One region of the Streptomyces sp. NPDC087845 genome, then DNA from elsewhere that is predicted to be linked to it. Evidence: riboswitches for the same ligand, from Rfam matches in the RefSeq annotation. Region 1 holds a riboswitch; each other region holds the start of a gene.

Evidence for each region. A riboswitch is a leader RNA that binds a small molecule or an ion and turns the genes downstream of it on or off. The one in region 1 is predicted to bind cobalamin.
Region 2: another riboswitch for cobalamin. It lies ahead of ACIOMQ_RS35805 (ribonucleoside-diphosphate reductase subunit alpha); the one in region 1 lies ahead of ACIOMQ_RS12470 (prenyltransferase/squalene oxidase repeat-containing protein).
Region 3: another riboswitch for cobalamin. It lies ahead of ACIOMQ_RS09285 (HoxN/HupN/NixA family nickel/cobalt transporter); the one in region 1 lies ahead of ACIOMQ_RS12470 (prenyltransferase/squalene oxidase repeat-containing protein).

Annotation. Positions count from the first base shown of each region.
Region 1 covers NZ_JBIUVC010000004.1:103,562-106,826, reverse strand. Annotated here, with positions in the region: gene ACIOMQ_RS12475 (SCO2322 family protein) at 1-616, opposite strand, end outside; gene ACIOMQ_RS12470 (prenyltransferase/squalene oxidase repeat-containing protein) at 613-1,893, opposite strand; cobalamin riboswitch at 2,002-2,137, opposite strand; gene ACIOMQ_RS12465 (MBL fold metallo-hydrolase) at 2,190-3,230, opposite strand.
Region 2 covers NZ_JBIUVC010000021.1:105,716-108,980, reverse strand. Annotated here, with positions in the region: gene ACIOMQ_RS35805 (ribonucleoside-diphosphate reductase subunit alpha) at 1-1,203, opposite strand, end outside; cobalamin riboswitch at 1,342-1,473, opposite strand; gene mctP (monocarboxylate uptake permease MctP) at 1,649-3,265, opposite strand, start outside.
Region 3 covers NZ_JBIUVC010000003.1:5,638-8,902, reverse strand. Annotated here, with positions in the region: gene ACIOMQ_RS09295 (histidine-type phosphatase) at 1-183, opposite strand, end outside; gene ACIOMQ_RS09290 (biotin/lipoate A/B protein ligase family protein) at 324-1,388, opposite strand; cobalamin riboswitch at 1,713-1,915, shown strand; gene ACIOMQ_RS09285 (HoxN/HupN/NixA family nickel/cobalt transporter) at 1,943-3,031, shown strand; partial or broken gene ACIOMQ_RS09280 (sigma-70 family RNA polymerase sigma factor) at 3,056-3,265, opposite strand, start outside.

The DNA of each region.
Region 1 (3,265 bases):
CCCCGGCGGAGGGACCACCACCCGAGCCGTCCGCGCTGTCCGCGGCGTCGGCGGCGGATGCGTCCGGGGCCCCGGACGCGGGGGCGGCCGGCGTCCCGTGCCCGGTGCCCGAGACCTGTTCGCCGCAGCCCGAGCCCGGATAGCCGGATATGGCGCAGAGCAGCGCCCCGCTGTTGTAGCGCAACGGCTTGGCCACCGAGGCGAGCGCCTCCGCGGTGCTCGCGTCCGGGGCGACCCGCGCGCACGCGGTACGCGGCGCGGGAGGAGTCTCCCCGGCCGGGGCGTCCGCCGCGGTGCCCGGGTCGATGACCAGCGCGACCCGCTTGCTGCCGTCCTTGGCCGGGGTGTCCGCGCAGATCTCCGAGAACCCGGGGGAGCGGCGCGGCTGCGCCGAGTCCTGCGAGTCCTCGCTCACCGCGAACCGGAAGCCCTGCACCGCGCCGTCGTCCGGCCGGACCAGGGACGGGCCCTGGGTGGCGTACGTCCAGCCGGTGCCGGAGCCCTCCCAGAACGACCAGTACCGGTACCCGTCCGCCCACGCCGTCCCCGCGCCGAGCACGGCCAGGACGGCACCCAGGACCACCAGGAGGGCGGCTGCCCTTCCCGCCCGCCTCACAGCTGCTGGTTCTTCCGGCGCCCGCTGATCAGGAAGCCGGCGCCCGCACCGACGACGAGACCGATGCCGACGTACCACCACACGCCGCCGATCACGTCGTCGCCGCTGTGGACCTCGTCCTTCTCCGTGGCCACGTACCCGGTCTCGGCGGACGGGTCGGGCGTCGTGACGGCCGCCGGAACGGGACCGGCCGCGTTCAGCCGGTCGACCAGGTCGACGCCGCCGAAGTCGCGGGCGTCGGAGCCGGTGGCGTGGGCGGCCAGGATCAGCTGCGCGTAGGCGGCGGGACCGTTCTGCTCGGCCCACGCCCCGGAGTTCTTCTTCAGCCAGGCCACGGCCTTGGCGGCCTTGTCCTGGTGGCCCGCGGCGGACAGCGCGACGACCGCGTCCGCGGTGTTGCCGAAGTCGGGCTGCGGGGTGGAGTCGGCGGCTCCGGGCATCGGCGCCAGGTCGAGATGGCCGCTGGTGGCGAGTGCGTCCGCGAGGTAGTGGGCGCCGTTCTGGGCGGCCTGCTCGGGCGTGAGCCCCGGCCCCGGCCCCGGGTGGCAGGTGGGCGCCTTGGCCGAGGCGTTGTTCCCGACGGCCATGGCCTTGCCCATCGTGCCGAGCACCGCGGCCGCGGTGGCGTCCGCGTTGGCGGCGAGCTTCCCGGCCTTGTCGGGCTGGTAGGCGAAGGCACCCCCGTCCTTGCCGCCGCACGGGATCGCGAGCCCCAGCAGCGGGGCGTAGGGGGTCTTGCCGCCGTGGGTCGTGATGTCGCCTAGCCGCTGGCCCTGCCGGGCGAGGGCGCCGATCACCAGCGAGGTGGAGTTGGCGTCACTGGCCGCGCCCGGGGAGTAGCCCCAGCCGCCGTCCTCGTTCTGTACGGACTTCAGCCAGCGGACCGAGTCGTTCACGGTGTCCCGGTGCCCGCCCACCTCGACGAGCGCCTGGACGGCGGCCGCGGTGGCGTTGGTGTCCAGCACGGTCTTCCCGGTGCACGGCTGGGAGACGTCGGGCCGGTACGCGGCGTAGGCGCCGTTGGAGCACTGCTGGGAGATCAGCCAGTCCACCGACTTCGCGGCGGGCGTGACGCCCTCGACCCGCTGCGCGAGGAAGGCGAGCGACTGCCGCCAGACGCCGTCGTAGGTGGGGTCCTTCGTGCCGTACAGCCCGGACGGCAGCGCCGCGGACGGCGAGGGCGACGGGGACGGCGCTGCGACCGCGACCGGGGCAGCGGCCGCACAGAGCACGGTGGCGGTGGCGGCGAGCGTTGCTGCTCTGCGGCGTACGGTCATGGCGGGCGGGGCCTCTCCTGTGGGGGGATCCGGGCACAGGCACGCTCAGGCACCAGGCTCCGGCCCCGTATTCCTCGACGGTGCCGACCACCGGGGTTCCGGTGGCGGGAGCCGGTCACGACCGCGGACAGGGCATTCCGGCTCACCGCCTGGAACGACGGTTCACGGCTGCGTGGTCAGTGCCGGATTTGCACCGGCTTCCCCCTGAACGGGCATGATGACGACTCGCACACTGTACCGGGCGGGGAAGGGCGGGTTCCGGGCCGGTGGCCGCGGCAGAGCCCTTCGCGGAGTGGTCACACCGCGATGTACGTCACAGGGTCGCTCCCCGCCACGGCCTCCGCGCGCCCCAGCTTCACCAGCCGCCGCAGATGCGCCTCGGCCTCCGAGACGGCGATGTTCCGCGAGCCGCGCGGGATCCGGTCCCACGGCCGGTTCCACTCCATCCGCTCGGCCAGTTCCCACGGCGTCAGGGCGGTGGCCAGCAGCCCGAGCAGCCCGGTCAGCCGCTCCTCGTGATGAGCCAGGAGTTCCTGTACGCGCCCCGCGGCGTCCGCGAACGCGTACTGATGGGCGGGCAGCACCTCCGCCGCCCCGAGCCTGCCGATGCGCTCCAGCGAGTCGAGGTAGTCGCCGAGGGGATCGGTGACCGCGGCGTCGTCCGGGTCCTCGTACAGCCCGATGTGCGGGCTGATCCCGGGCAGCAGATGATCCCCGGAGAAGAGCCGGCCCCGGCCGGGCAGATTCCCCGGATGCCGCTCCTCCAGATGCAGGCAGACATGGCCGGGTGTGTGCCCCGGCGTCCAGATGGCCCGCAGCGTGCGCCCCGCCAGGTCGAGGAGCTCCCCGGGAACGATCTCCCGGTCCGGGAGCGCGGCCCGCTGACCGGGCAGGGTGTGTGCCCGGCCCCGCTCGGCCGCGGCGGCCCGCAACGGCGCGAGATGCTCCTCGGGCGCACCGACCGCGGTGAGCTTCGCCACGAGATACGACAGCCAGGTGCCCGGCCGGGACTCGCGGGTCCGGCGCACGATCGCGGCGTCCGCCGCATGCATGGCGATCCAGGCCCCGGACGCCTCGCGCACCTGCCCGGAGAGGCCGTGGTGGTCGGGATGGTGGTGGGTGACGACCACGCCGTGGACGTCACCGGCATCCGCGCCGACGGCGGCGAGCCCGGCGGTGAGCGTGTCCCACGCCTCCGGGTCGTCCCAGCCCGTGTCGATCAGGACCGGCCCGCGATCGGTGTCGAGGACGTGCACCAGGGTGTGGCCGAGCGGATTGTCCGGGATGGGGACCTTGATGCTGTGCACGCCCCCGCCGTGGTCGGTCACCTGCGTCATGGGCTCGCCCTCTCTCTCCGAGGCATGGCCGGTGT
Region 2 (3,265 bases), on a different contig from region 1:
GGCCGGCATCGACTTGCGGGCCAGCCCCTTGGCCTCGGCGGCCCGGTACGCGGCGTCGAACTCGTCGCCCCACAGGTCGACCAGCTCGGGCACGTCGGCGGGCGAGAACAGCGACCAGTCGCCGTCCGCGTCGACCCGGCGCATGAACTCGTCCGGGATCCAGTGCGCCAGGTTGAGGTTGTGCGTACGCCGCTGGTCCTCGCCCGTGTTGTCGCGCAGCTCCAGGAACTCCTCGACGTCCGCGTGCCAGGTCTCCAGGTAGACGGCGGCAGCGCCCTTGCGGCGGCCACCCTGGTTGACCGCGGCGACGGAGGCGTCGAGCGTCTTCAGGAACGGCACGATGCCGTTGGAGTGCCCGTTGGTGCCGCGGATCAGCGAACCGCGGGCGCGGATGCGGGAGTACGAGAGACCGATGCCGCCCGCGTGCTTGGAGAGCCGCGCCACCTGGTGGTAGCGGTCGTAGATCGAGTCGAGCTCGTCGAGCGGGGAGTCCAGCAGATAGCAGGAGGACATCTGCGGGTGGCGGGTGCCGGAGTTGAACAGGGTCGGCGAGGACGGCAGGTAGTCGAGCCGGCTCATCAGCCCGTACAGCGCCGCGACTTCGTCCAGGGCGCGCTGCGAGTCGTCCTCGGCGAGCCCGGCCGCCACGCGCAGCATGAAGTGCTGGGGCGTCTCGATGACCTGGCGGGTGTGCGGGTGGCGCAGCAGGTAGCGGCTGTGCAGGGTCCGCAGCCCGAAGTAGCCGAAGCGGTCGTCGGCGCCGTCGGCGAGCGAACGCTCCACCAGCGCGTCGAGGGCCGCCGCGTGCAGCGCGACGAACGCGGCCGTACGGTCCGCGATCAGTCCCTCGCGATGCCCGACGGCGACCGAGGCGGAGAAGGAGACCGCGCCCTGTCCGGCCGCCTCGTCCGCGACGGTGCGGGTCAGGAGCCGGGCGGCGAGCCGGGAGTAGGCGGGGTCCTCGGAGATCAGCCCCGCGGCGGCTTCGGTGGCCAGCGACCGCAGCTCGGCCTCGTCCGCCCGGGCGCTGCGGCCGCGCAGCGCGGCGGCGGCGACGCGACCGGGGTCGGTGTCGGGCAGATCGGCGGTGAGGTCGGTCAGGGTCCGCAGCAGCGCGGTCCCCGGTCCGTCGGATGCGGTCGCCTCGGACTCGACTGCTTCGGACAGGGCGACTGAAGCCGGATCGGCTGGCGCGATGGTCACGTGGTGCTCTCCCTCGCTCGGCTCGGGGCCGGCGGGGAACGGGGCAGCCGGGCAGAGGCGGGCCCGGGGCAGGGCAGTACTCCACTCGGCGTCCACCGGCCCATCCGCGAGGCCCGGACGTCTGGCATCCGGTTCGGTCGAGCCGGATGCGCTGCCGGCAGGTCCTCGGACTCACTCGGGGGTGCGCAAAAGCACACCGAACACACCGTTGCGGGACAGTTCCGGATTCGCACCGGATTCCCCTGCGGCGACAGCGAGGATGAGCATACATGTGGGGGCCGCCCGATGAGGCAGCCCCCACATGTTGTGTCGCGCAACAGAACTCGGACCCGGAGAACGGGCTCTGCGGCCCTCTTGCGGGCCGCGGGACCCCGACCGTGCGGACGGCCCGCCGCGCCCCGCTGGAGGGGCTCGACGGGCCGTCCGCACGGTATCGGCGCGGCCGTCAGTGGCCGCCGGGAGCCCCGGCCGTGGCCGGCGGGAGCTCCACCTGGACGCCCAGGTCGCCGGCGTCGGCCGTGTAGTCGGCCGGAGAGGTCTCGTCGACCCCGGCGGGCGCCTTCACGGCGTTCAGGACGAAGGTGAGCACCACCGTCACCACCACGTTCAGCACGAATGCCGTCAGACCGATGTACCCGATCTCACCGATCCCCGGGATCTCCTTGGACGACCCGCCGAAGTGCGCCTGGGTCGGGCTCGCGACGCCGTACGCGGCCACCGTCCCGTACACCATGCCGACCGCCCAGCCCGCGAGCAGCGCCCAGCGGTGGAACCAGCAGGTGAACAGGCCGCCGACCAGGGCCGGCATCGTCTGGAGGATCCAGATCCCACCGAGCAGCTGGAAGTTGATCGCGACCGTCTTGTCCATGGTGAGGACGAAGGCGAGCGCGCCGACCTTCACCAGCAGCGACACCAGCTTGGAGACCTTGGTCTCCTGCTCGGGGGTCGCGTCCGGTTTCAGGAAGTCCTTGTAGATGTTGCGGGTGAAGAGGTTCGCCGCGGCGATCGACATGATCGCGGCGGGCACCAGCGCGCCGATGCCGATGGCGGCGAACGCGACGCCCGCGAACCAGTCCGGGAACATGTCCTCGAACAGTTGCGGGATGGCCAACTGCCCGTTGTCCACCTTGATCCCGGCGGCGATCGCCATGAAGCCGAGCAGCGCCAGCAGACCCAGCATCAGCGAGTACAGCGGCAGGATCGTGGTGTTGCGCCGGATCACGTTGCGGCTGCGGCTGGAGAGCGTCGCCGTGATCGAGTGCGGATACATGAAGAGCGCCAGCGCCGAGCCCAGCGCCAGGGTCGCGTAGCCCCACTGGCCCGCCTCGCCGGGCGCGAGTCCGGCCACCGGTTTGCCGGCCGCCGCGTTCTTCTGCGAGAACGCCTCGCCCGCCTTGGCGAAGATGTCGTCGAAGCCCCCGAGTTTGATCGGGATGTAGATGATCGCCACCGCGATGACCAGATAGATCAGCCCGTCCTTGACGAACGCGATCAGCGCGGGCGCCCGCAGGCCGGACGAGTAGGTGTACGCGGCGAGCACCGCGAACGCGATCAGCAGCGGCAGGTCCTTGACGAACCAGTGGGTGTTCTCGCCGCCGCCGACTCCCATCACGTCCAGCACCGCCTGGATGCCGACGAGTTGGAGTGCGATGTACGGCATCGTGGCGAGGATGCCCGTGACGGCGACCGCCAGCGACAGCCCCTTCGAGCCGAAGCGCCCGCGGACGAAGTCCGAGGTGGTCACGTACCCGTGCTTGTGCGAGACCGACCAGAGCCGCGGCAGGAAGGTGAAGATCAGCGGGTACACGAGGATCGTGTACGGCACGGCGAAGAAGCCGGCCGCGCCCGCCGCGTAGATCGCCGCGGGAACGGCGACGAAGGTGTACGCGGTGTACAGGTCGCCGCCGAGCAGGAACCAGGTGACCCAGGTCCCGAACGACCGTCCGCCCAGGCCCCATTCGTCGAGACTCGCGTCGTTCTCGGCCTTCCGCCAGCGTGCCGCCAGGAAGCCCATGACCGTGACGGCCAGGAAGAAGAAGATGAAGACGCCGAGCGCGACGCC
Region 3 (3,265 bases), on a different contig from region 1:
GAAGCCCTTGGGCGCCGACCGGTATGTCCGGGCGTCCTGCCGTGGTTCGTACGGGGTCTTCGTGGAATAGAAGCCCGGCCCCGGCGGACCCGACGGCCGGGGACCGGCCTGAGCAGGCTGGGAGACGCCCAGGACCGCGGAGACCACGAGGGCCAGGGCGGCGGTGGAGGCGAGGCGTTTCATGCGTTCTTCGCTCCGTCCCGTGGAGCCCGATCGATCCGGCGCATCGTCTCCGGACGACATGAACGCCGGGTGGCCGCGGCATGGCGGGCGTCCCGGGCCCACCGCCCCGAGAGCGGTTGTCCGCGCCGCGGCCCCAGGGGCTACGGCACTCGCGCCGTCCACTCGGCCGTACCGAATTTGGTGCGTACGAGTTCCTCGGCCCGGGCCATCTCCTCGGGGGTGACCCGGCCGCGGGTGAGGCCGTGGCGCTTCCGGAAGGAGTCGATCATGTTGTCGATGACGGTTGCGCGCGGCAGACCCGTCTGCCGGCGGAGCGGGTCGACACGCTTCTTGGCGCTCTTGGTGCCCTTGTCGGACATCTTCTCCTTGCCGATGCGCAGGACGTCGAGCATCTTGTCGGCGTCGATGTCGTAGGACATCGTCACGTGGTGCAGCACGGCGCCGGGCCCGCCGTCGGGACCCACGACGCGCTTCTGGGCGGCTCCGGCGATCTTCCCGATCTCGGTCGCGATGTCGTTGAGCGGCTGGTACCAGGCCTTGATACCCATGTCGCCGAGAGCTTCGAGGACCCAGTCGTCGAGGTAGGCGTAGCTGTCGGCGAAGGAAAGGCCCGAGACGAGGGACTGGGGCACGGCGAGGGAGTACGTGATGGTGCTGCTCGGCTCCGCGAACATGGCTCCGCCTCCCGAGATGCGGCGGACGACGGTGACCCCGTGGCGGTCCGTACCGGCGGGGTCGACCTCGTTGCGCAGGGACTGGAAGCTTCCGATGATGACGGCGGGGGAGTCCCATTCCCAGACCCGGAGCGTCGGCGGGCGCCGGCCGGCGGCGACCTCCGCGGTGATGACCTCGTCGAGGGCCATGTGGAGCGCGGGGGGCTGCGGCGCCTCGTGGATGAGCTGCCAGTCGTAGTCGCTCCACTCGGTGGCGTGCGCGAGGGCCCGGCGTACGGCGACGGCGACGCCCTCGGAGCTGAGGCCCAGCATCACGGTCGAGGGGGGCAGGGCCGCGTCGATCCGGGCGGCGAGCCCGGCGGTGTCGGTGTGGGCCGGGGCACCTTCGAGCGCCGCGTCGATCGCGAGAATCGCCTCGTCCGGTTCCAGGAAGAAGTCCCCGGCCACCCGTACGTTGCGCAACGCCCCGCCCTCGACGTCCAGATCGACGACGACGAGCTTCCCGCCCGGGACCTTGTACTCACCGTGCACAGCCATGCCTCCAGATCTGCCCGATTCTTCCACTCTTCTACGAATCGGCGCTGAACAGGAACAACGCCCGTGGCGTGCGATTTAATCCGCTGCCACGACGGGGCCGTGCGCCAGGGCGGCGTCCTGCGTCACGAGCTCCGGTATGCCGGGAAGGGGACTTGACCCTCCGCGCCCTCCACGCCCTCCGCGCCCTCCGCGCCGAGGGAATGGAGGGCGTTCCCCGGGCCATTCCCTCCCCGGAGGCCGCGGTCACGTCTCGGGGGGGAACCGCCGCGCACGCCACCGGACTTGTAGGCGGGACTTGTAGGCGCCGTTCGCGGGAACCTAGAGTGGGCGCGCCGTGGTGTTCGGGAAGACCGGTGAAAGACTCCAGGAGTCTCAGGCCGGAGCGGCCCTCGCCACTGTGATCGGGGAGTATCCGTCCCACTGACGCCACTGGCCGCAGAGCGCGGCCGGGAAGGCAGGGGCGGGCACGAGCGCGAGCGAACCCGTCAGCCAGGAGACCGGCCACGGCATCTCACGAAGTCATCCACGAGGTGCTGGAGCGTGACCGCATGACCCTGCCCGACTCCGCCGTGTTCACATGGCGGCGCGAGGACACCATCCGTACCGCGGGGCTGCTGGCGGTGATTGCGGCTCTGCACGTGGTGGCGTTCGGAGTGCTGTTCCTGCTGGTCGTGCCGGAGCACTACCAGGTCGGTTCCAAGGCGTTCGGCATCGGGCTGGGGATCACCGCCTACACGCTCGGCATGCGGCACGCCTTCGACGCCGACCACATCGCCGCCATCGACAACACGACCCGCAAACTGATGGCCGACGGCAAGCGGCCCGTGTCGGTCGGTTTCTGGTTCGCCCTCGGACACTCCAGCGTGGTCATCGCCATGGCGGCACTGGTCGCCGGGGGAGCGCGCCTCGCGGGGGTACTGATCAACGAGGATTCGGGCGCGCACCAGGTGCTGGGTGTGGTCGGCACGACCGTCTCCGGGTCCTTCCTCTACCTGATCGCCGCATTGAACCTGGTCGCGCTCGCCGGCATTCTGCGCGTGTTCAGGGCGATGCGCGCCGGCCGCTTCGACGAGGCCGAGCTGGAGCAGCACCTGGACTCGCGAGGGTTCATGAACCGGATCCTCGGCCGGTTCACCCGGTCCGTCACCCGGCCCGGCCAGATGTATCCGCTCGGCTTCCTCTTCGGTCTCGGCTTCGACACCGCCACGGAGGTCACCCTGATGGTCATGGCGGGCAGCGGCGCCGCAGCCGGTCTGCCCTGGTACGCGATCCTGTGCCTGCCGCTGCTGTTCGCCGCCGGGATGAGCCTGTTCGACACGCTCGACGGGACGTTCATGAACTTCGCCTACCAGTGGGCCTTCTCCAACCCCGTGCGCAAGGTCTTCTACAACCTCGCCATCACGGGCCTGTCGATCGCGGTCGCCTTTCTCATCGGCACGATCGAGCTGGTCACCGTGTTGCACGACAAGCTCGATCTCCGGGACTCGGTCACGAGCTGGATCTCCGGCCTCGACCTGGGCAACGTCGGCTACCTGATCGTCGGACTCTTCGTGCTGGTGTGGGCGGTGGCGTTGGCGTACTGGAGGATCGCGAAGGTCGAGGAACGCTGGACGGCCCGCGCCGGCGACGGCGGCTGAGCCGGCTTCGCCGTCGGACCCGTGCTCGGCGGCGAGGAGCAGTTCCGCCAGTGCGATCCGGGCGCGCGCCACCCGGGAACGGACCGTGCCCACCGGACAACGGCAGAGCGAGGCCGCTTCCGCATACTCCAGGCCGAGGACCTGAGTGAGGACGAAGGCCTCCCGGCGCTCGGGTGCGAGCGAGGACAGCAGCTCCGTCAGCGCCACGCCTTCCTCGAAGCCGGGCAGATGGCG